2 regions of the Ferdinandcohnia sp. FSL W7-1320 genome follow, and region 2 is predicted to be linked to the other one. Evidence: predicted binding sites of a transcription regulator. Region 2 holds the regulator's gene; the other holds the start of a gene.

Region 1 (11,748 bases), 330 kb from region 2:
AAACTAGAAAACACCAGAAAGAGGTACGCAACTGGATAAAATTAGGGAAAGCCAAACTAGTAAACACCAGAAAGAGGTATGCAATTGGATAAAATTAGGTAACCCCAAACCAGCAAACATTAGAAAGAAGTTCGTTCCTGGTAAAAAATGTTAAATACGAACTCAGTATGCATCAAAATGAAGGCAACAACTGGATAAAATTAGGGGAAATCATATCTGTAAAGGGCTATTCGTTCCGTTTCTGTAATTGAGAAGGACAAAAGGCGTGCAAAGTAATCAGCTATAACTTTTTTCAAAGTTTAATAAAAGAGTAACTCAAAGTGCTTAAATCATGCCGTTTGACGATAGGGTTACAACAGATGGGAGGGCAATGTTACCATTGATACTAACACAGAGGGGCGGGCTAATAACAAAACTACTGAACTGTTCTCACCCTACCCTCCCCTTATCCGTTAACCAACAAAGCCCCTAATAATGGTAAAAGTAGTGCTGCAATCCAGAGTGGCGGAAAATACTTTCTCGATTTTTTAACTTTCTTAAAAGGCAGACTGAATGTGTAAATGCTTTTATATAAACAATTCATGACAGCAAAGATCATAGTGGTGCCAATAAAACTATATAGAAGTGAAACAATGTAATATTCGACTTTCATATTTGCAAAAGGAAGTCTTGTTAGTAAAATTGTCAAGATTAGTGACACTAGTGCTATCCATAATAAGGCACCAAGGTTTGTTAGCAATAGCTTGGGTGATTTTACAATCGCATCCCTAACCGTTGTATCTTCTAATACAACTATGTATGGAGTTAATGAGAATATAAGTACAACGAAAATAACTATGATTGCTAATGGCCAAAAAGTATGAGTTAGTTGAAAGATTATGCTACATAATAGGAGTTCGAGTATTGAAAATTGTATCATTCTTTTAAAATAATAGGGTGCAATTTTTAATATTGAATATGTATTATCAGGTCCTTCTAAAAAGCATTTCATGGCTCCAAGATACATGCTGAGCGCGTAGCTTTTTATTAGTAGCATTATTATGGTAGCAATACTAGTTAGTAGCCAGTTGTTAGTATAGGGTCCATATATAGAAAGAATCTCATTATTTAATACCGGAATTGCATAGGGAAATTGGGTATCAATAGAAAATAGGGTAAAACCAAAGTAGATACCTAAGACTCCTATGAAAGTTTGAATCACATGAACGATGAGTGGGATGATCACCAATCTTGGGTGGTAGATGGTGTGGTAAAGTCCTTTCGAAATGTTCAATGTATCACCTCGAGTTATTTCTTTCCATAGTTTATTATATAACATGAAAAAACCTACTCCAAAAATGGAATAGGTTATTTTTTCTTTATTTTACCTGACCACTTTTTAAAGCCGCCTTGAAGTTGGTAAAGGTCTTTGTACCCTTTTCTACGAAGTAATTGGGCTGCACGACCACTACGAACCGTGTTTTGGCAGTACAAGTAGACTGGTTTATCAGGTCTGATTTCTGTTAAACGTTGTTTCATTTGGGATAATGGTATATTACGTGCGCCTAGAATATGACCCCCGTCAAATTCGTTTGGTTCACGTACATCAATTAGTTGTGCTTTACGATATCCTTCGCGGAACTGTTCCTCAGTTAAAACAGTTACGATTTTACGCTGGTAGAAGAATGTAAATATAGCGTATGCGATGATTGCACCCAAAACAATTAAAAGTATTTCCAAAATCAATCTACTCCTTTTTCTATCTCTCATTTTCTATTATATTCGTGTGACTTAAAAGAATCAAAGGAATTCTCTGGAGTATTTGATTTTGAATTTCAATTTTGTTCTGATAGACTAAGGGAGGTTGATAATTTTTGATTAAAGAGGGTTTAGTATGGGAAAAGAGGTATGGAGATTTATTGATTCAGGCGATTGTTCCCCTGAGTTTAATATGGCTTTAGATGAAGCATTGCTTGATTGGAACAGTGAGGGTAAAATTCCTCCAACCATTCGTTTTTATGGCTGGAATCCACCGACTCTTTCAATAGGTTATTTTCAAAAGGTAGAAAGAGAAATCGATTTAGAAGCTGTCAAAAAATATGGTCTTGGTTTTGTTCGTCGACCAACGGGTGGTAGAGGGGTTCTACATGATAAAGAGTTAACTTATAGTGTGATTGTATCGGAAGAGCATCCTGAGATGCCACACACGGTAACTGAAGCATATCGTGTTATCTCAGAAGGAATCTTACAGGGCTTTCGAAAGTTGGGTCTCGATGCTTATTTTGCAGTTCCAAAAACGAGCGAAGAACGAGAAGGCTTAAAAAATCCACGTTCTGCAGTTTGTTTCGATGCACCTTCCTGGTACGAACTTGTTGTCGAAGGAAGAAAGGTAGCCGGGAGTGCTCAAACGAGACAGAAGGGTGTCATTCTTCAGCACGGATCAATTCTACTAGATATAGATGAGGATAAATTATTTGACCTATTTAAATATCCGAGTGAGCGTGTAAGGGAAAGAATGCAACGGAATTTTAAAAATAAAGCAGTTGCAATCAATGCATTAAGGGAGAATCCGGTTACGATTGATGAAGCCAAACAGGCTTTTAAAGAAGGTTTTGAGGAAGGACTAAATATAGTACTTGAACCTTATCATTTGACTGATGAGGAATTGGATTATGTTCATGGGATTGCAGAGAAACGCTATAAAACAGATGAATGGAATTTTAAACGATAACGACTTTTTTAGTCGTTTTTTACTTGGCTAAAAGACCTATCCTTGGTATTATTAGGTTTGTTCTTTTAAGGGAAAAATCAACCGACAAAATTCTTCAAAAAAGATGAAATAATTTAGTTTACCTAGATTTTCCTCTGTTTTACTTTATATCTTATACTATTTTCAGTTTGACAAAAAAGATTTTATTTATCTAAAAATCAATATATAGTAGTGTCGAAAATTATTTTAACACTATATATTGATTTTTTTATTGTCTTTCAAATAGATATATGGTACTTTAATTTTATCATATAAAAAATAAACCTTATGTAGATTAATAGATTTTAAAGGGAGATGTGGGAATGACTGTTGTGCTAGAAAAAATGAATATGAATGTTGAAAGGCTGAACCAGGATATACGCCTTTTTCCTCAAGTCCATCCAATTACGGAGGACATGAAGATTACCCACAAGGGCGTATCAAGGCTCGTAATGCTTGATCGGTATACATTTAAGGATACCGAAAAAATTACTCTGGCAGAAGGTGACTTTGTTGTTCTAACAATCAAGGAAGATCCAAAGTTTCCAGCTCGTGGTTTAGGTTTCATCATTGACATTGATTGGGAACAGAAGACAGCACAGGTGCTTGTTGAAGAAGAGTATCGTGGCGTGTTGGACAAGCCAGAAGAAATTGAGACAGGTATTGTTAATCGTTCACTTGATGTTATCGAGAAGCCTCTTGAAATTTTCTATGAGCAAATTGCAAAAAGAAATGCCACTGGTTTAGCTGCAGTAGAGAAAACGGAGGAGAAGCGCAAAGAATGGTTTGAAAAGTTCTATCAAGAGCTTGTAAATCTAAACTTCATTCCAGCTGGACGTGTTCTTTACGGAGCTGGTGCGGATACTGATGTTACGTACTTTAACTGTTACGTAATGCCATATGTACAGGATTCTCGTGAAGGTATCTCTGAGCACCGAAAACAGGTTATGGAAATCATGAGCCGTGGTGGCGGTGTCGGAACAAACGGTTCTACACTACGCCCACGCAACACACTAGCACGCGGTGTAAACGGTAAGTCATCTGGTTCCGTTTCATGGCTTGATGACATTGCGAAACTTACACATCTAGTTGAGCAAGGTGGTTCGCGCAGGGGAGCTCAAATGATCATGCTTCAATCTGATCACCCTGACATTATTGAATTCATCATTTCGAAGATGCAAAATCCAAGAATTCTTCGTTATTTAATGGAAAATACACAAGATGCAACAATTAAAAAATATGCTCAAGAAAAGCTAAAGTTCACTCCATTCACGGAACAGGAAATTCAAATGTATCAAGGAATTGTAAATTACAAGCAAATTCCTGGTTATGGTGGTTTTAGTGAAAAAATCATTAAAGATGCTGAACAAAAAATAGTGACTGGCGGAACTTACAGTGTTCATAATCCAGAGTTCTTAACGGGTGCAAACATTTCCGTTTGTATTACTAAAGACTTCATGCAAGCTGTTGAAGAAGACGGGTTATATGAACTTAAATTCCCGGATGTTGAAAGCTACAATGAAGAAGAAATGAAAATCTACAATGAAGAATGGCACAAGGTTGGGGACGTACGTGAGTGGGAAAAACTTGGCCATAAAGTACGTGTGTACCGTAAAATCAAAGCAAGAGATCTTTGGAACTTAATCAATATCTGCGCAACGTACGCTGCAGAACCAGGAATTTTCTTCATCGATAATGCAAACGACATGACTAATGCACAAAGCTATGGTCAAAAAGTTGTTGCAACAAATCCTTGTGGGGAGCAACCTCTCGCACCTTATTCAGTATGTAACCTTGCAGCGGTTAACTTAGCTGAAATGGTTGATAAAGACACAAAGACTGTTAACTTTGAGAAACTAAAGCAAACTGTTGAAGTTGGAGTAAGAATGCAGGATAACGTAATTGATGCAACTCCATACTTCTTAGAAGCAAATAAAAAGCAAGCATTAGGTGAGCGCCGAGTTGGTCTTGGGGTTATGGGATTACACGACCTACTTATCTATTGCGAAACTGAATATGGTTCTGAAGAAGGAAATAAGTTAGTTGACGAAGTGTTCGAAACAATTGCAACAACTGCTTATCGTGCATCAATTGAACTTGCAAAAGAAAAAGGCAGCTTCCCATTCTTAGAAGGTAATTCACTAGAGGATGGCAATCGTATCAGAGAAGCTTTAATTAATACTGGATACATGCAAAAGATGCCAGAAGATATCAAAGAAGGCATTAAACAACACGGAATTCGTAACTCACACTTATTAACCGTCGCTCCTACAGGCAGTACTGGGACAATGGTTGGCGTTTCAACAGGTTTAGAACCTTACTTCTCATTCTCTTATTTTAGAAGTGGACGTTTAGGTAAGTTTATTGAAGTAAAAGCGGATATCGTTCAAGAATATTTAGATAAACACCCAGAAGCAGATCCTAACAACCTGCCTAGCTGGTTCGTTTCTGCAATGGAACTTTCACCAGAAGCACATGCAGATGTACAATGTGTCATCCAACGTTGGATTGACAGCTCAATCAGTAAAACTGTTAACGCACCAAATGGCTACACTGTTTCTCAAGTAGAAGCTGTATATGAGCGCCTCTACAAAGGTGGAGCAAAAGGTGGTACAGTATACGTAGATGGAAGCCGTGATGCTCAAGTTCTTACGCTTAAGGCGGAAGAAAACACATTTGAAGAAGCTGAAGTTACAACTGAAGAAGAAAAGCCAAAAAATCGTGTAGTCCTAATGGATACTGTCATTGATTTACGTCAAACTGATGTTACAATCGGTTCTGAAGTTGGCGACACTTGTCCAGTTTGCCGTCAAGGTACGGTAGAAGACCTTGGTGGATGTAACACATGTACTAACTGTAATGCACAACTTAAATGTGGATTGTAATCAAATGCTAAAGAGGGAATCCTGTACGGATTCCTTCTTTTTTTATATTCAAAAAATCACACGTACTAAATCCCGAGCTATCCGATTAAAAATGTATAAAGGGATTGATTAACTTTATTCATCCGAAGCTGAATAAAGTTAATCAGCCTCCGGCGGATGCCACAGATTTTCAATGGAAGTTTTTCGAGCAGGCTCGAAAAAATCTGGGCGCAAATACGCCAAGGCGCATTTGATTGGGAGGGGTACGATGTTTATTGATGGTGTTTTTTCAGGTGGGGGTATTAAAGGCTTTGCGCTAATAGGGGCTTATCAAGCTATCGAAGCAAAAGGTTTTAGTTTCAAAAGATTGGCGGGAACCAGTGCAGGGTCCTTGATTGCTTCCTTAATAGCTGCTGGTTACACAAGTGAAGAAATTATCAATCTTATGGAAGAATTAGACCTTAGCGATTTTTTAGATGAACGTAAGACCCCGTTAAACACAGCCTTAACGAAGTGGCTACTCCTCTATTGGCGTCTCGGGTTATACAAAGGGGATATGTTGGAGAAATGGATCTATCAAAAGCTTCGTGCAAAGGGTGTAGTTACGTTTCAGAACCTCCCTCCCGGATCATTAAGAATTATTGCATCGGACTTAACAAATGGAAGAATCATGGTATTACCCGACGATTTAGAACGCTATGGGATTCATCCCCAAACTTTCCCGGTGGCAAAAGCTGTTCGGATGAGTTGTAGCCTTCCATACTTTTTTGAACCAGTCCGATTAAAAGATTATCAAGGAAACACAATCGTCGTCGATGGAGGAGTGCTCTCCAACTTTCCAATATGGCTCTTTGATGAGGAACAAAAGCTAAAAAAACGCCCAGTTATTGGGATTAGGCTAAGTGGGAATAATCAGCAGCAAAAACAAAATAAAATTCACAATGCAATCGAAATGTTTGGAGCTCTCTTTGAAACAATGAAGAATGCGCATGATGCGCGTTATATCTCACGTAGACACGAAAAAAATATTATTTTTATCCCCGTTGAAAGTGGATTGACAACCGAATTTGGAGTAACAGATGAAAAAAAGCAAGAGCTTATTCAACTTGGAAAACAACGTACAGAAGCCTTCTTGCGAACGTGGGGTTTTTAAATCAAACAAGAGAAGAATCCAAAGTATAAAAAAACTTTATCCAGCTTTTGTGCTGAATAAAGTTTAAAATAATGCTCGATTCTTCTTTTTGCCTTTTTTACCTTCAATAACAGTTAGGTGTGTCGTATTCGTTTTTCGCTTTTTATGAATAGACGCTACAGTCGATCGTTTTGCCGCGCTGGTCGTAGGTCTTTTATTCCCTATTCCCATAGTCCGAGTCTTCCTCTGACTTCCTGTTTTAAAACGTTTCCTAGATTGTTTTGCTGCGCGTAAATAAGCGGAATTTTCTTTTCCTCCCATTCGTCGACTAATCACAAATTTATATAGTAGATAGATTATACCTATGAAAAGGAAAATCATGCCTGCTTGCACGAGTAATGAACCTGGACGAGTGAAAAGGGTGTAGACAAATCCAAGTGCTCCTAATCCTAGTAAAATCATGACGACTATATTTGATTTACGACGATTCATGAGATACACCTCCTGAAAGCTATACTTATATTGTATTATGAATCCATGTCATTGTTGCCCGTATATTTCAGTAAATTGATCGATACATGTAAAAATATAAGGAACTCCTACTTATATATATTCTACAAGATAAGCTAATAAACCTCTATGTTAAAAGCATCAATTATTTGAATTTTATTTTTTATTCAAACTAACATTTACTATTCTACCCAGTAATTACCATTGATACACATTTTTCCGAGAATCTTTTCCAAATAGATTAAAAAAGTTCGGGACATACTAGCAAATGGAGGTGTTGACCTATGGTAGATGCTGAAAAAAAGAATCCAGAACTTGAACAGAACAAAAAAGACGGAGATATGTCTTTAATGGCTAAAGTTGTAGTTATTGGTTTGTTTGGGGGGATATTTTGGAGTCTATTGTCGTACTTAACGTATATTTTTAATTTTACAGAACTTAGCCCAAATCTTATCCTCAAACCGTGGATCCTTGGTGATTGGAAAAACCGCGTGTTAGGTCAGTTTATTGGGATTTTAATGATTGGTATTATATCAATCGGTGTAGCACTTTTATATTATGCATTACTAAAAAAGTTTCAGTCCATTTGGGTTGGTGCTGCATTTGGCATTGCCTTATGGCTTATTGTGTTTTACGTGTTTAATCCGATTTTTCCTGATATTAAAACCGTTGGGGAATTAGAACGTAATACAGTTATTACTACAATATGCTTTTATATCTTATATGGTGTCTTTATTGGTTACTCCATATCATTTGAAGAAAATGATATGAGGGCAGAAAGGCGTGTCGTCTCTACAAATGAGTAGGTAAATTAGGGTAAGATATGGTAGAATGTTCTTGTTCGAACATTCTATTTTTTAGTAAGAGTTCAATAAGGAGGATGAAAAGGACCGCGTCGACAAGAACGCCACGTCCTGTGGCATTGTCGACACTAGCACATCCTGTGCGTCGAAAGTTTAAGGCGGTGTAGCTTTGAGTACCGGAGCGTATGTAGTTAATACGTGAGGAACGGAGAAGCAAGCCAACGCTGAAATTCGAAGTGTCATTTTCACCGGACTTTTTGAAAATCCTCTTTAAAGGGAGATCTATTTATGAAGAAAATACTCCTTATTAACGGACCTAATTTAAATCGACTTGGAAAAAGGGAGCCGCATATTTATGGGAGTCTCACACTAGCCGATGTGGAGAAAGACTTAACTGAGTTTGCGCATAACAGGAATGTGGAGCTTAATTGCTTCCAATCGAACTACGAGGGTGCAATTATTGATGCGATCCACAATGCCGAAGGAGAATACGATGGAATCGTAATGAATCCAGCGGCTTTTACGCATTACAGCTATGCGATTCGTGACGCCATAGCTGGAGTTACTGTGCCTGTAGTAGAGATACATATTTCGAATATTCATACTCGCGAAGAATTTCGACACACATCAGTCATCGCTCCTGTTACAATTGGGCAAATTGTTGGAGTAGGTGTATACGGCTACAAACTTGCGTTATTAGCAATGATTGAGCATTTAGGGGGAAAACTAGATGAATAAATTAGCAAAGCTACGTGAAAGTTTTTCAGGATTTGGAATTGATGGCTTATTCGTTACGAATAGTTATAACAGACGTTACATAACTAATTTCACCGGTACAGCGGGAGTTGCCCTCATTTCAGAAGAGAAGGCAGTTTTTATTACAGATTTTCGTTATGTCGAGCAAGCAAGTGAACAAGTGAAAGAATTTGAAATTATTCAACATTCAGGGCCAATCATTGAAGAGGTTGCCAAACAAGCTGAAATAATGGGAATTAAAAAGCTTGGGTTTGAACAAGATGATCTTTCTTATGCAACTTATACTGCGTATGATAAAGCAGTACAAGCAGAACTTGTTCCTGTTTCAGGAGTGATTGAAAAGTTACGCTTGATTAAGACCGATTCAGAGATTAAGATATTAAAGGAAGCAGCGGAGATAGCTGACGCCGCCTTTACTCATATTCTAGATGTGATTCGTCCTGGTATTACTGAAATTGAAGTTTCTACTGAGTTAGAATTTTTTATGCGAAAACAAGGGGCGACTTCATCTTCATTTGACACAATCGTTGCATCAGGTTATCGCTCAGCATTACCTCATGGGGTTGCGAGTGATAAAGTGATTGAAAATGGTGATTTTGTAACCCTTGATTTTGGTGCATATTATAAAGGATATTGCTCAGATATCACACGTACTGTCGCTGTAGGGAATCCTAGCGATGAACTGAAAAACATTTATGATGTTGTTTTAGAAGCTCAGCTTCGTGGTATGGCCGGTATTAAGGCTGGCATCACAGGAAAAGAAGCCGATGCCTTAACTCGTGATTATATTACGGAAAAAGGTTATGGTGAATATTTTGGTCATTCAACTGGACACGGTCTTGGTATGGAGGTTCATGAACAGCCATCATTATCATTCCGATCTGACAATGTATTAGAACCAGGAATGATTGTAACCTGTGAACCAGGTATTTACATAGCAGGTTTAGGTGGCGTGAGAATTGAGGACGATGTTGTTGTTAGAAAAGACGGCAATGAATCACTAACATTCTCTAAGAAAGAGTTAATTATTTTATAGACAAAATGGTTTGTCGTAATTGAATTAGGAGGAAATAGTATATGATTTCAGTTAACGATTTTCGTACAGGTTTGACAATTGAAGTGGACGGTGGGATCTGGAGAGTAATGGATTTCCAACACGTTAAACCAGGAAAAGGAGCAGCATTTGTACGCTCTAAGTTACGTAACCTTCGTACAGGTGCCGTTCAAGAGAAAACATTCCGTGCTGGCGAAAAAGTAGCAAAAGCACAAATCGAAAACCGCAAAATGCAATATCTATATGCAAACGGTGATTCACATGTATTCATGGACAATGAGTCCTACGAGCAAATTGAACTACCTGCATCAGCAATCGAGTATGAGTTAAAATACTTAAAAGAAAACATGGAAGTACACATTATGATGTTCCAAAGTGAAACATTAGGTGTTGAGCTGCCAAACACAGTTGAGCTTAAGGTTACTGAAACAGAACCTGGCATCAAAGGTGACACAGCTTCTGGTGGATCAAAGCCAGCAACACTTGAAACAGGTTTAATCGTTCAAGTTCCTTTCTTCATTAACGAAGGTGATGTTTTAATCATCAACACAACTGAAGGATCATATGTATCACGTGCATAATGAATATTGAGATCAATTAAGGACCCATCTTTTTAGATGGGTTCTTTTTATTATGTTTTTCTAAGTGCCAGCAGCAGATAAACCACAAAATCACCACCACTTAACCACCCCATAAAAATTCCTCTTCTGAAAATCAATGAACAAGCATAGGTTGTACAAAAGAAATTTATTTGGGTGGGGACAACGATGAAACGAATATTTTCGATGTTTGATACAAGTGTTTTGACGATGGCAGGACTGCGAATTTTATCTGGTTGCTTGGAAATAACGGCAGCGATTTTAATGCTGGTTTTTAATGATGTGAAAAAAGCGTTAGCAGTTAATGCATCACTAGCGGTTGTGGGGCCGCTAATTTTGATCTCGACTATGTCTATTGGACTGATTGGTTTAGCTGATCAGCTATCGTATTCGAAGCTTCTATTTATTGGGCTTGGCGTTGCATTTATATTGTATGGAATCTTCAAATAGAAATCGGCATAATGTGTCCAAGCATGCATACATTGAATTATGAGAGATATTAACTTTATTCAGTTGAAATCCCTTACTTGGAAAAGTGGAGGGAAATGCCAAAGAGTATACAATTCGTTTGGGGTTAAAACCCTGACTGAATAAAGTTAAAGCCTCCAGCGGATGCCACGATTTTTCAATGGAAGTTTTTCGAGCATAGGATCAAAGACTAGGAACGCCACTTCCTGTGGCAACGTCTTTGTGACCCACCTCGTGTGGGCCTAAAAAAATCGGGCGGCAAATACGCCAAGGCGCATTTGATATAAGGAGTTTACTAGATGAAAGAAATAATTGATGTGCTACCAAAATCAATCGTAAGCCTTATAAACAAGTATCCTCCAGAACGCATAGAAAAAATGGAAGAAATCCGAATTAGAGTGGCTAGACCTCTTGAAATCATTGAGAATGGAATTCCCATTTTTCATAATTATTCCGTTACCGGTGAAGATGCCGTTCAGCTTCTGAACAAACTTGGTCAATATTCGATATATACACTTGAAGAAGAGCTGAAACGGGGTTATGTCACCATCCAAGGTGGACATCGAGTGGGACTAGCTGGAAAAGTAATCACGGAGAATGGAAATGTCAAAGCAATTCGAGATGTGACTTCCTTTAATATTCGGATTGCAAAGCAAAAAATTGGAGTTGCAGCTCCACTGGCACCTTATCTCTATGATTCTTATTGGAAAAATACCATCATCATTGGACCACCACAGACTGGTAAAACCACTTTACTAAGGGATCTTGCAAGAATGATTAGTACAGGAATCGAATCTAAACACATTCCGGCGTTAAAGGTTGGAATCGTAGATG
Region 2 (11,748 bases):
ATTCTGCACCAATATCATCTAGCATTAAAACTGGTACTTTTTTAACTGCATCAATTTTTGAATTGATTGATTGGTCCTGTAAGGAACCTTTTAACTCCCTCATAAATTCTGGTACATACACAAGCATCGAAGAGACCTTTTTCTGAGCTAGTCCATTTGCAAGGGCTCCTAAGAAGTAAGTTTTCCCAATTCCAAACGAACCGTGTAAATATAATCCCTGCATCCGTTTGCCAGGTTCATAGTGGTCGAGAAATTCCTGAATTAAAAGAATTGCATCTGACCGTCCTTCATCAAATTCTAGAGATTCGAGGGATGCATCAAGGATATCTTTTGGAACATACATACTCTTAATTAAAGATTTATATTTAATCTGTTCATCGTGCATTACCTTTTTCGGACATCTTTCATAGCTTAATTCAATTGAGTTACCTTTAAGTTCAAGATGAGGATGAAAGCCCTGTAGCATATTTTTACACGAATGAAGGCTTTCACATTTATTACATTCCTTGCTTTGATTGATATATTCGTAAAGCTTAACAAGACTTCTATTAATCGTATCATTAGTAATTTGATCCTGATGTGCGTTTATAAAGTCTCTTACCTCAGAATGGTTTAATACCTCATGTTTAATTTGTTCATATCGCTGCTGAAAGCCAGCATGATTTGAAAGTTTTTTCAAAGAATCCTGAATCGGTTTCATATCCTCACCCCCATCTTATTGGTTATTCTTTTTTAATCTTTCTTCAAACAGACGTTTCTTCTCTTCAAAGGAAGGACTTGATGCATTTTCCTTTGCTTTTTCCTTTTTTGGAGTTTCTTCTTTTGTACCTTCATCCTCTTGTTTTAACCAGTCAGGTAATAACTCTTTGCGAATCGGTTGTCTTTTATATTTATTTGTCTTTTTATCTGCAGTCCAATTATGCTTTTTGGCCGTCTCCATTGCATCCTTAACTGTCTTTATATTTAATCTTGCCCAGTTACTTGCAATGGTTTCGATATAAGACTTTGTTAATCTCATATCCGATTTTAACATGACATAATATAACAGTACATTCACAACACCTGGAAGTAAGTTTTGACGGAACATCACATCTTCTATAATTTTCAATTCAGAAACAGAAGGCTGTGACCCTCCAGATACATCGATTAAAAACTCTTTTGGTGAGATTCTTTCCAGTTTCTGAATTAATTCTTCTTCCTTTGTTTGAGGAACTTTGTTTACCATTGTTTGATTTGGTAATGGTTGAACCCTTTCTGTTAAATTAGGTAATTCATTACCAGTTTCAAATTGATACCAGTCTCTTGAAGCCTTTCTTAATTTTTCGATATCAATTTTTTCGTTTGGATCAAAAGCACTCATAACAATCCCCTGCATCTCAACCGGATCGATTCCATAAAGAAAAGAAAGCTTAGTGATTGCTTCTCTTACTCTAGGTGTAATGGCATTTCTCGGAATCATTACATCTGAAAGACCTGCAAAAAACAAATCGAAATTAAAGATTTCGTTTTCGATTACAAGCTTTTTCTCATGACTACGATCCATGTATTCTGTATTGTCATCACGTTCAAGATTGCTTTTCATTTCATCACTAATCGATGAAATCATTTTCGAGACTTGAGCAGAGGCAAATACCTCATTAAATGCTTTCGTAATCGGTTTATATGAATCTAAATCAGGTTCATGATCTGAAAAGAACTGCTTGAGTTTAAAAAATTTACCTTTTCCTAATCTGTTATACAAATAAACATTAAGAACACCATCTGTAAAAAAAGCTCTAGGTGAGAGTGGTGCCTGCAACTCATAGATAAAACTCCTAGAATGCTCATCGGATTTTACAAATGTTTTTAATAAGCCGATACCTTCAAGCTTTAATCGTTCTTGATAAATATCCTGTAGATTCGTTTGTAACAGTGCCATTAACGTATAATGGGTACTTTCCTCTCCCCATAGTCGGTTTTGCTCCAACTCACTCCACAAAGTCATATATAGACTGAAGGCTTTCATTCCAATAAGAGGTTGGTAAAGCAAAGATACAATTTTCCGGTCATAATCATGCAAAAGGTCAGCAGAATGCACAATATAACGATCAACTGGTACTAATTCCTTCCAATGCTCCATTTCATCAAAGCCTTCCATTTTTATAGGATGTCAAAAAAGTCGGCCGAAAAGGACACATCGAATTTCTGCGTAAACTGCTCCAAGTACATTGTGAATAACCTGGTTATGTGCTTGCGTCTACTAGATTATTCACGATGACAATTCCTCAGCGCAAGGCTGCAAGGGAGTTAACTCAAGCAGTTACTCGCGCCGGTACTCGGGAGCTCGCGACGCCTTGAAATTACGACGCACAGGACGTGCTAGTGTCGACAAAACATGAGGCCGTAGCGTTTTTGTCGACGTGGTCCTTTTTAACCTCATTTTTGAACACGCATTTATAGTTCAAAAAAGAGCTTAACACGTATCTTAAGCCCTTTAGCGTTCTCTTTTTATTAATTCCTTTAATTCATCGATAAAAACATTTATATCTTTAAATTGGCGGTAAACTGATGCAAAACGAACATACGCAACTTCATCTACCTTTGCCAAATGGTTCATTACATATTCACCAATAATATCGCTATTGACCTCTGCAATCCCTTGACTACGTAGTTCCTTTTCAACGTCATGAGTGATATCCTCTAATTGTTTCAAGGAAACTGGACGTTTTTCACACGCTTTAATTAGCCCCCGCAGCATCTTTTCCCTGCTGAACTCCTCGCGGGTACCTTCTTTTTTAACCACAATCAAAGGAATTTCTTCCACTTTTTCAAATGTCGTAAACCGATACTGGCATTTTTCACATTCTCGTCTTCTACGGATTGAACGACTATCATCAACTGGGCGTGAATCCAAGACTCTCGTTCCATTATGTTGACAAGTAGGGCATCTCATTCGTAACAACTCCCTTCTTAGGAGATCTCTATGTATTCATATTATAAGAAAGATTTTCATTGGACAAGGGGTTCTCATCATAAATCCGACTTATGAATCTTTTTTACCTATAAGAGGAAGTTCTTTATCTAAGCGTTGATATAAATTCATAATGACTTTTTTACTGTAGCCAAAGTCTATAGGTAATAAAAGTGTTTCGGTTGTAACCGCGAAGTCAATCGCTGTTTCAAACGGTCTTACAGAGACAACAGTTGCAACCACAAAGGCTTTTCTTCCTTTTTTTATTGAAATGCTTATTTCCCCTCGTTCTTCTGATACAGAGTTAATATGGTAACCATCTAAATGATTAATAACCTTTTTTACAGCATCAATCGCCTTTTTATTTGTTGTTTTATAATAATGACTTCTTAACTGCTCGTCCGAATGTTTGTCTCTCGTCTCGCTGTGATTAGAAAAAAACGTTTGCAATCCCATTAGTTCCACTCCCTATTTTTATCTATATAAATGAAAATTACTGTTCTAAATGTAAAAAAGAGGTGTAATTTATACACCTCTTTCTATTTTAGTTGATTCTTATTTATTTTTAAAGTACTTTTACTTGTGCTGGCTTTACTTGTACTGGTCCCATACCACGTGGAAGTTCAATATTCTCGCGTGTTTGTGCACCAAGTGCCTCAGCAATATAGTCTGCAGCAATATTCGGATCTAAATCTCCACATGTGTACACATCTATACTTGCGTATCCATGTTCAGGAAAACTGTGAATCGTTAGATGTGATTCAGAGATGATAACAACACCACTAACTCCCTGTGGAGCAAATTTGTGAAAAGCTACTTCACGAATTTCTGCACCTGACTTTAGTGCCGCTTGAACAAAAGTTTCTTCAATACCTTGCATGTCGTTTAATTTTTCAAAATCGCAACCCCATAATTCAGAGATTACATGACGTCCCATAGTTTCCATAATTTAATTGTTCCCCCTCTTACCATAATTTCGATGAGTTCTTCGCGTAAAGCATGAGCATAACTACCACGGGGGAAAGTTAGTCCAGAGAGGTCCTAACCCTTTAAGTAGCTACAAAAGCATAAGCTTTTAAGAAGTTCACGAAAACTAGTATACTAAGTTTATATACATTTAGCAATACGTTTTATTAAACTAAATAATAAAACCTTCCCACAATTGGGAAGGTTTTTGATTTAACCGACTTTTGCTTCAGTTTTTTGGATAATTTTTTCGCCAACAAATTTGACTAAATCTACGACTCTACAAGAATATCCCCATTCATTATCGTACCAAGCTAATACCTTTACCTTACGCTCACCTATGACCATTGTAGATAACCCATCGACAATAGACGAATGTGGATTTGTATTAAAGTCAATGGAAACTAATGGTTCAGTCGTAAAATCCAAGATCCCTTTTAATGCCCCAACGGATGCAGTTATAAAAGCCTCATTAATTTCTTCAATCGTTACATCTCGTTCAACATCTACAACTAAATCAACTAAAGAAACATTAGGAGTTGGTACACGTAATGCCATTCCATGTAATTTTCCTTTTAGTTCTGGCAATACAAGTGATAATGCTTTTGCCGCTCCAGTCGATGTCGGAATAATAGATTGTGCACAAGCTCTTGCTCTTCTTAAATCTTTATGTGGATTATCGATATTTTTTTGGTCATTTGTATAAGCATGAACTGTTGTCATTAAACCGTTCACAATTCCAAACTGCTCGTTTAAAACTTTTGCAACTGGTGCTAAGCAATTTGTTGTACAAGAAGCGTTTGAAATGATTGCATGATTTTCATGATCATATTTGTCTTCATTTACACCCATTACAATTGTAACATCCTCATCCTTACCAGGTGCAGTTAAGATGACTTTTCTGGCACCAGCCTGTAAATGAAGGCTCGCTTTTTCCTTTGAATTAAATTTTCCTGTTGCCTCAATCACAATATCTATATTTAATCTTTTCCAAGGAAGCTCTAAAGGATCACGGGAGCTAAGAAGCTGAATACGCTTACCATTCACCAATAATGAGTCGTCCTGTGGAATGATTTCCGCATCGAACTTACCATGGTTTGTATCATATTTTATTAGATGTGCTAGTGTGTCCGCAGGGTAGCTTGCATTGATAGCGATTATTTCTAAAGTATCATCCATAATTGCTTTTCTAAATACCATTCTTCCAATACGGCCAAATCCATTGATTGCGATTCTTGGCTTCATCAAAACCCCTCCACGATATATGTTATACTTTTTGTTGTTATTTTCTACGATTAGTATAACACATTAAAATAGATATGTAACACTTTAATTCATTTTTTTATAAAATTGGTCATTTATACGTCCTTTAGGCTATTTCATATGGTTATTTGACCTAGGTAAATAAGGTATCTTGTATAAAGATATAGACTCCAAATTGAGTACAAACAAACTCATTCTGTAAACAGAATAATAATAATAAAACTCATCTTAAAATATTAGTCTGGATAGTCTTCGGACAAGAGAAGGTCAAAACAGCATGGGTGCATCGGGGGCGGATAGATGCACAGGGGAGGTGCTAAGTCAGTGGGGCTTTGTTCGAAGTGGAGGTATCTCCGGACACAGGAGTGCAATATATGCGAGAATGGGTCAAAAGTTGAGAGATCTTCGGACAATGGATGGATAAATTTGCGCACTGGTGTCGGAACTTGAGGCTGCTTCAGACAATTGGTTGCTATTTTTGCGTTGCTTTGTCCGAAGTTGCGCTATCTTCGGACAATGATTAGCTAAATCTCCTTAGTCGTGTCTAAAGTTGTGCTAGCTTCAGACAAATAGTATCCAAATATGCGCGGCTGTGGCCGAAGTTATGCTATCTTCGGACAATGATTAGCTAAATCTCCTTAGTCGTGTCTAAAGTTGTGCTAGCTTCAGACAATGAATTGCTAATTCTGCTCGGACGTGTCCGAAGTTCAGCTAGCTTCAGACAAAGATTAACTAAATATGCGCAGACGTGTCCGAAGTTCAACTAGCTTCAGACAAAGATTAACTAAATATGCGCAGACGTGTCCGAAGTTCAGCTAGCTTCGGACAATGATTAGCTAAATCTCCTTAGTCGTGTCCGAAGTTGAGGTAACTTCAGACAAAAAATGGCTAAATTAAGCGACTTTGTCCGAAGTTGTGCTAGCTTCAGACAATGAATTGCTAATTCTGCTCGGACGTGTCCGAAGTTCAGCTAGCTTCGGACAAAGATTAGCTAAATCTGCTTAGTCGTGTCCGAAGTTGTGCTAGCTTCGGACAAAGATTAACTAAATCTGCACAGACGTGTCCGAAGTTCAGCTAGCTTCAGACAAAGATCAACTAAATATGCGCAGAAGTGTCCGAAGTTCAACTAGCTTCAGACAAAGATTAACTAAATATGCGCAGACGTGTCCGAAGTTCAGCTAGCTTCGGACAAAGATTAGCTAAATCTGGATTAAGTCCATATAATTGTGTAAAAAGAAAAAGAGTCAAATCAATTCCATTTGGCCACAATGTTATCAGCGACGAAAACATTAGGAGGAATTAATTTTGACTCAACTTCAGTTTACCCTAAATTTGGACAATTTAAAAGATGCTGTTATGAACTCTAATATCGAAGCGGTTACTAAAGCTTCCATAGTCTTAGTACTGAATGAAATAATGGAAAAAGAACGTGATGAACACTTACAAGCAAAAGCTTATGAACGAACAGTTACTCGTCGAGATTACCGAAATGGTTATTATGAACGTGATTTACTATTATCTAACGGACGAATTACTTTGCGTGTTCCTCGTACACGTGAAGGTGACTTTTCTCCATCTATATTTGAAAAGTATGAACGAAGCGACCAAGCTTTTGTTCTTTCTATGTTAGAGATGGTTATTAATGGGGTATCTACTGGAAATGTTACGAAGGTTGTAAAGCAACTCTGTGGAGAAAATGTATCGAAATCCTTTGTGTCATCACTTACAAAGAAACTTGAACCAATCGTTAATCAATGGGCAAATCGACCATTAAACGTCATGTACTATCCGTATATTTTTGCAGATGCCATGTACATAAAGGTTCGTGAACATCACCGTGTTGTTTCAAAAGCAGTTTATATTGCTACTGCTATTAATGAAAAAGATCAAAGAGAAGTTATTGGTCTAAAAGTAGATCATGTAGAAAGTTTTGATGCTTGGCAAAGCTTTTTCAAGGATTTAAAGTCACGCGGGTTACAATCACCTAAGCTAGTTATATCAGATGCTCATGAAGGGTTAAAAAAGGCTATACAACGTGAATTTATTGGAACCTCATGGCAAAGATGTACTGTACATTTCAAGCGTAATATAATAGGTGATCTTCCAAAAAAAGATATGGCACAGGTAATCTTTGATTTAAAAAGAATATTCAGTGCTATGACTAGAGAAGATGCTTGCGCGTTTAAAGAAGATTTTATTAAGAACTATCGAGATAATTCTAAACTAAAAAAAGCAATACAAATCTTAGAAGAAGGCTTCGAAGATGCCATCCAATACCTAAATGAACCATGTTCATACCACACTTATATACACAGTACAAATTCATTGGAGCGGTTGAACCAGGAAGTCCGGCGAAGAGAAAGAGTAATAAGAATTTTCCCTCACACTCAATCTGCCTTTCGCTTAATTGGAGCCATATTAATGGATTATCAAGAAAAGCAAGTTATGAAAAAGCTGCCAATCAAAAAAAGATAGTACGCGAAGCGAGCGAAATTTGTATGGGTAGGAAGGGGGTACCCCCTTCCTACCCATACAAATTAATTTCTTAACACAAGTAAATCTAATAACCTGATAATTATTGTTAGCCATAGAATTAATTTTACACAAAATTATGGACTTGACTTAAATCTGCTTAGTCGTGTCCGAAGTTGTGCTAGCTTCAGACAAATAATAGCTAAATCTGCGCGGACGTGTCCGAAGTTCAGCTATCTTCAGACAATTATTAGCTAAGTCTGCTTAGTTGTGTCCGAAGTTGTACTATCTTCAGAAAAGGGGTGGCTAAGTCACCACAGCTGTAGCCGAAGTTAAGATATATGCTATAAAACCACGCTCTAAACGATAATTTACTAACAAAAAATGAAAGCGTGAATTCGTTTATGAATTCACGCTAAATAAAAATGTTATGTTTGTACCCTAATTGAGAACCCGTTAGATTAGACATACACCTGTGTCTTCGCTATATTTTAACTCCCCATTGCTTGCAAATTTTGTGTAATTGATCCTTTGTGGACTCAATTGTACCGTTGTTATCAATTACAGCATCTGCAAGTTGAATTTTATCTTTAAGCGGCATTTGTGATTGGATCCTAGCTTCTGCTTCCCCCATGCTGAGATTATTTCGATTCATTAGGCGTGCTAATTGTGTCTCATAATCAACATAAACTAATAGGGTTCGATCAACTAATGCAGTTAACTTACTTTCAAATAACAATGGAATATCCAATATAACCGTTTCTTCTCCATTGCTAAGGTGTTCTTCTTTTTCTTTCAGCATTTGTTTTCGAACAGCGGGATGAACAATTGAGTTTAATAACAATCGTTTGTCTTCATTGAAAAAGACGATCGATCCTAATTTTTGCCTGTCAATCGTCTCATCAGGTAATAGAATGTCCTTGCCAAATGATTGAACAATTTGTTCATATGCTTCTTCTCCAACCTCAACTACTTTACGTGCAATAACGTCTGCATCTATAACTACAATTCCAGCTTCTTTGAACAACTGGGATACTGTACTTTTTCCACTTGCAATTCCACCTGTTAATCCGATTGTTAATGCCACGTTTCTATTCTCCCTATTGCAATTTTTTTAGAATTTCCATATACCAATTAAAATCAGTAAGATTCCCGGTAAAAATGAAAATTTTTGTACCCATCTTTTCTTTGAAAAAACAGCACCGCTTTTTATACCTGTATAAACAAAAAGCGAGCTCATTACGGCAACCAGTAAAGCCATTACCAACGGAGAAAATCCTAATAAAGCAGCACCAATTCCTGCACCAAAAGCATCTAGAGAAAGGGCAAACCCTAGTAAAAATGCTTCAAAACCGGTAATCGTTCCTGACTTATCAAGGTCAGCTACCATTGGCTTTTTCAAAATATTGATAACAAGTCCAAGTGATTTTATTTCAACTTTCACTAATAGTTTTTCTTCATTTTGTTCAGATGCTTGGGAAGTTGGTCGAAAAAACTGAACCAATACCCAGACACCAATTAACATGAGTACAATACCACCTAGTCGATCAGCGATTGCAGGTGATAGCAATAACTCAATAGACTTTCCTAATCCCATGGCGGCTGCCATCGTTACTGCTGAACAAAATGCGATTGTAATGATTGATTTAAAAGGTATTTTCATCTTCCTCATACCATATGTGAACCCAACACTAAAACTATCTAAGCTTACTGCAAATGCTAATAAAACAAGTGATGCCAATTGGGACATCTCACAAAGTCTCCTTCCTATCGATTGCTAAGATAGTATATGGAGAGAGCCCATTCCATGTGAAATGTCCTTTGGCAGTCAAAAGTCGAAAGAAAATGATGGATCGAATTTCACTGCATGCTTACTATACATTATTTGGTTTTCGTTTTATTTCTTTGGCATTTTGGACAGAAATGGGTGCCCCTGCCACCAACAACTGTTTTTTCAATCTCTGTTCCACATGTTTGACATGCTTTCCCGTTTTGACCATATACAAAGAGTTGCAATTGGAACATGCCAATTTCACCTTGCGTATTAACGTAAGAACGTATTGTACTACCACCTTTCTCAACAGCTTCCTTCAGGGTTTGAATAATCTCTTGGTGGAGTATTTTCATTTCCTTTTTGGAAAGGGAATTGGCTGCACGTTCCGGATAAATGCCCGCTCTAAACAAAGCCTCATCAACATATATATTCCCAAGCCCTACGAACTTTGTTTGATCAAGCAGCGCCACCTTAATTTTACGGTTGGTCTTAGATAGCTTTTCTTCCATATATTTTAATGAAAATTCTTTTGAAAATGGTTCTGGTCCTAATTGAGATAGGGGCAGGCTATTTTCTTCTTCACCTTTTTTAAATAAATGCATCGTTCCAAATTTCCGAACATCTCGATAGCGTAGTTCGGTTCCATCAGTAAAAGTGAACAATACATGTGTGTGTTTGTCGTAGGTTTCATCTTTATCGTAGAGGCCGTACCTGCCTTCCATACGCAAATGAGAAACCATAACATAATCATCTAAAATAAACTTTAAAAATTTACCTCTTCTGTCCACATCATGAATTGTCTGTCCACGTAGTGCATCACAGAACTGCTCTGGTTCTTCCGGTTTTTTGATGATTTTTGACCATAAAACCGTTACCTTTTCAATTGTTTTGCCATTTACAAGCTGGATTAACGTGCGACGAACAGTTTCGACCTCGGGTAACTCTGGCATATGATCACGTCCTTTTTCGTCTTACTTGGCATCATACCAAGTCTTACCGTATTCATAATCAACCTTTAAAGGTACTTTCAAGGAAATGGCATTTTCCATAACTTCAGGCACGATCTTCTTTAAAATCTCAATTTCTTCTTCTGGTGCTTCGAAGATCAATTCGTCATGAACTTGTAATAGCAACTTCGTTTGAAGCTTTTCTGCTTCTAATCTGTCCGCCATATCAATCATTGCTTTCTTGATGATATCAGCTGCACTTCCTTGAATTGGAGTATTCATTGCTGTTCTTTCAGCAAAGCTACGGACATTAAAGTTACGAGCAGTAATTTCAGGAATGTATCTTCTTCTATGTAGAAGTGTAGATACGTATCCTTTCTGTCTTACGTCTTCAACAATTTCTTCCATATATTCTTTAACACCTGGAAAGCTTGCAAAATACCGTTCAATAAAGTGGCCTGCTTCCTTCCGAGTGATTCCAAGATTCTGAGACAATCCGAAATCACTAATACCGTACACAATCCCGAAGTTTACAGCCTTTGCCTGACGACGCATATTGGAGGTTACTTCATCTTCTGTTACATGGAACACATCCATGGCGGTCTTTGTATGAACGTCAAGATCATTCGTAAAGGCACTAATCAGATTTTCATCATTAGCTATATGCGCTAATACCCTTAATTCAATTTGGGAATAGTCAGCGGCAAATATAAACCAATCCTTTTTTGAAGGGACGAAAGCTTGTCTGATCTTTCTTCCTTCTTCCAAGCGAATTGGAATGTTCTGTAGGTTCGGGTCTGTTGAACTTAGTCTTCCTGTTTGCGTTAAAGCTTGCTGGAAACGAGTATGAACCTTACAAGTATCTTCATGCACAACTTTTAATAAGCCTTCAATATAAGTTGATTGAAGCTTACCTATTTGACGATAATGCAAGATATATTCAATAATTTCATGTTCTTTAGACAGTTTCTCAAGGATATCAGCAGAAGTGGAATACCCCGTTTTTGTTTTCTTGTACACAGTTAGTTGAAGCTTTTCAAAGAGAATGACACCTAGCTGCTTAGGGGAATTAATATTAAACTCCTCACCAGCGAGTTCATAAATTTTTTGTTCTAGATCCTGAAGGTGTTCCTTTAACTCTTCTCCCATTCCTTTTAGACGTTCTACATCGACCTTTATCCCTATCGATTCCATGTCTGCAAGGATTAGGGATAATGGCATTTCCAAATCAGTAAAAAGCTCATACTGTTCATTTTCTTGAAGTTCGTGCAAGAATAAATCTTTTAATTTTTTAAGGCTAACTGCTTTTCTCACTAAGTGTTCAGAAAGAATTTCTTCGTTAGGAATGCTTTGTTTGGCTCCTTTTCCGTACACTG

The links. The regulator NrdR, encoded in region 2, represses ribonucleotide reductase genes. The targets are predictions, from matches to a motif close to AACACNATATATNGTGTT.
Region 1: a site for NrdR is predicted at 2,938-2,955, ahead of NST91_RS09315 (vitamin B12-dependent ribonucleotide reductase). Genes of this name have one in related genera too.

The regions. Positions count from the first base shown of each region.
Region 1 covers NZ_JBBPAM010000001.1:1,852,857-1,864,604, forward strand. Annotated here, with positions in the region: gene NST91_RS09300 (hypothetical protein) at 446-1,318, opposite strand; gene NST91_RS09305 (rhodanese-like domain-containing protein) at 1,348-1,749, opposite strand; gene lipM (octanoyltransferase LipM) at 1,874-2,710, shown strand; gene NST91_RS09315 (vitamin B12-dependent ribonucleotide reductase) at 3,052-5,613, shown strand; gene NST91_RS09320 (patatin-like phospholipase family protein) at 5,861-6,745, shown strand; gene NST91_RS09325 (SA1362 family protein) at 6,809-7,216, opposite strand; gene NST91_RS09330 (YqhR family membrane protein) at 7,519-8,040, shown strand; gene aroQ (type II 3-dehydroquinate dehydratase) at 8,326-8,775, shown strand; gene NST91_RS09340 (M24 family metallopeptidase) at 8,768-9,829, shown strand; gene efp (elongation factor P) at 9,871-10,428, shown strand; gene NST91_RS09350 (DUF2619 domain-containing protein) at 10,615-10,896, shown strand; gene spoIIIAA (stage III sporulation protein AA) at 11,214-11,748, shown strand, end outside.
Region 2 covers NZ_JBBPAM010000001.1:1,527,215-1,538,962, reverse strand. Annotated here, with positions in the region: gene dnaI (primosomal protein DnaI) at 1-700, opposite strand, end outside; gene NST91_RS07745 (replication initiation and membrane attachment family protein) at 716-2,119, opposite strand; gene nrdR (transcriptional regulator NrdR) at 2,474-2,932, opposite strand; gene NST91_RS07735 (cytosolic protein) at 3,023-3,406, opposite strand; gene speD (adenosylmethionine decarboxylase) at 3,516-3,896, opposite strand; gene NST91_RS07725 (glyceraldehyde-3-phosphate dehydrogenase) at 4,130-5,161, opposite strand; gene NST91_RS07720 (IS256 family transposase) at 6,485-7,654, shown strand; gene coaE (dephospho-CoA kinase) at 8,136-8,738, opposite strand; gene ytaF (sporulation membrane protein YtaF) at 8,766-9,401, opposite strand; gene mutM (DNA-formamidopyrimidine glycosylase) at 9,533-10,375, opposite strand; gene polA (DNA polymerase I) at 10,397-11,748, opposite strand, start outside.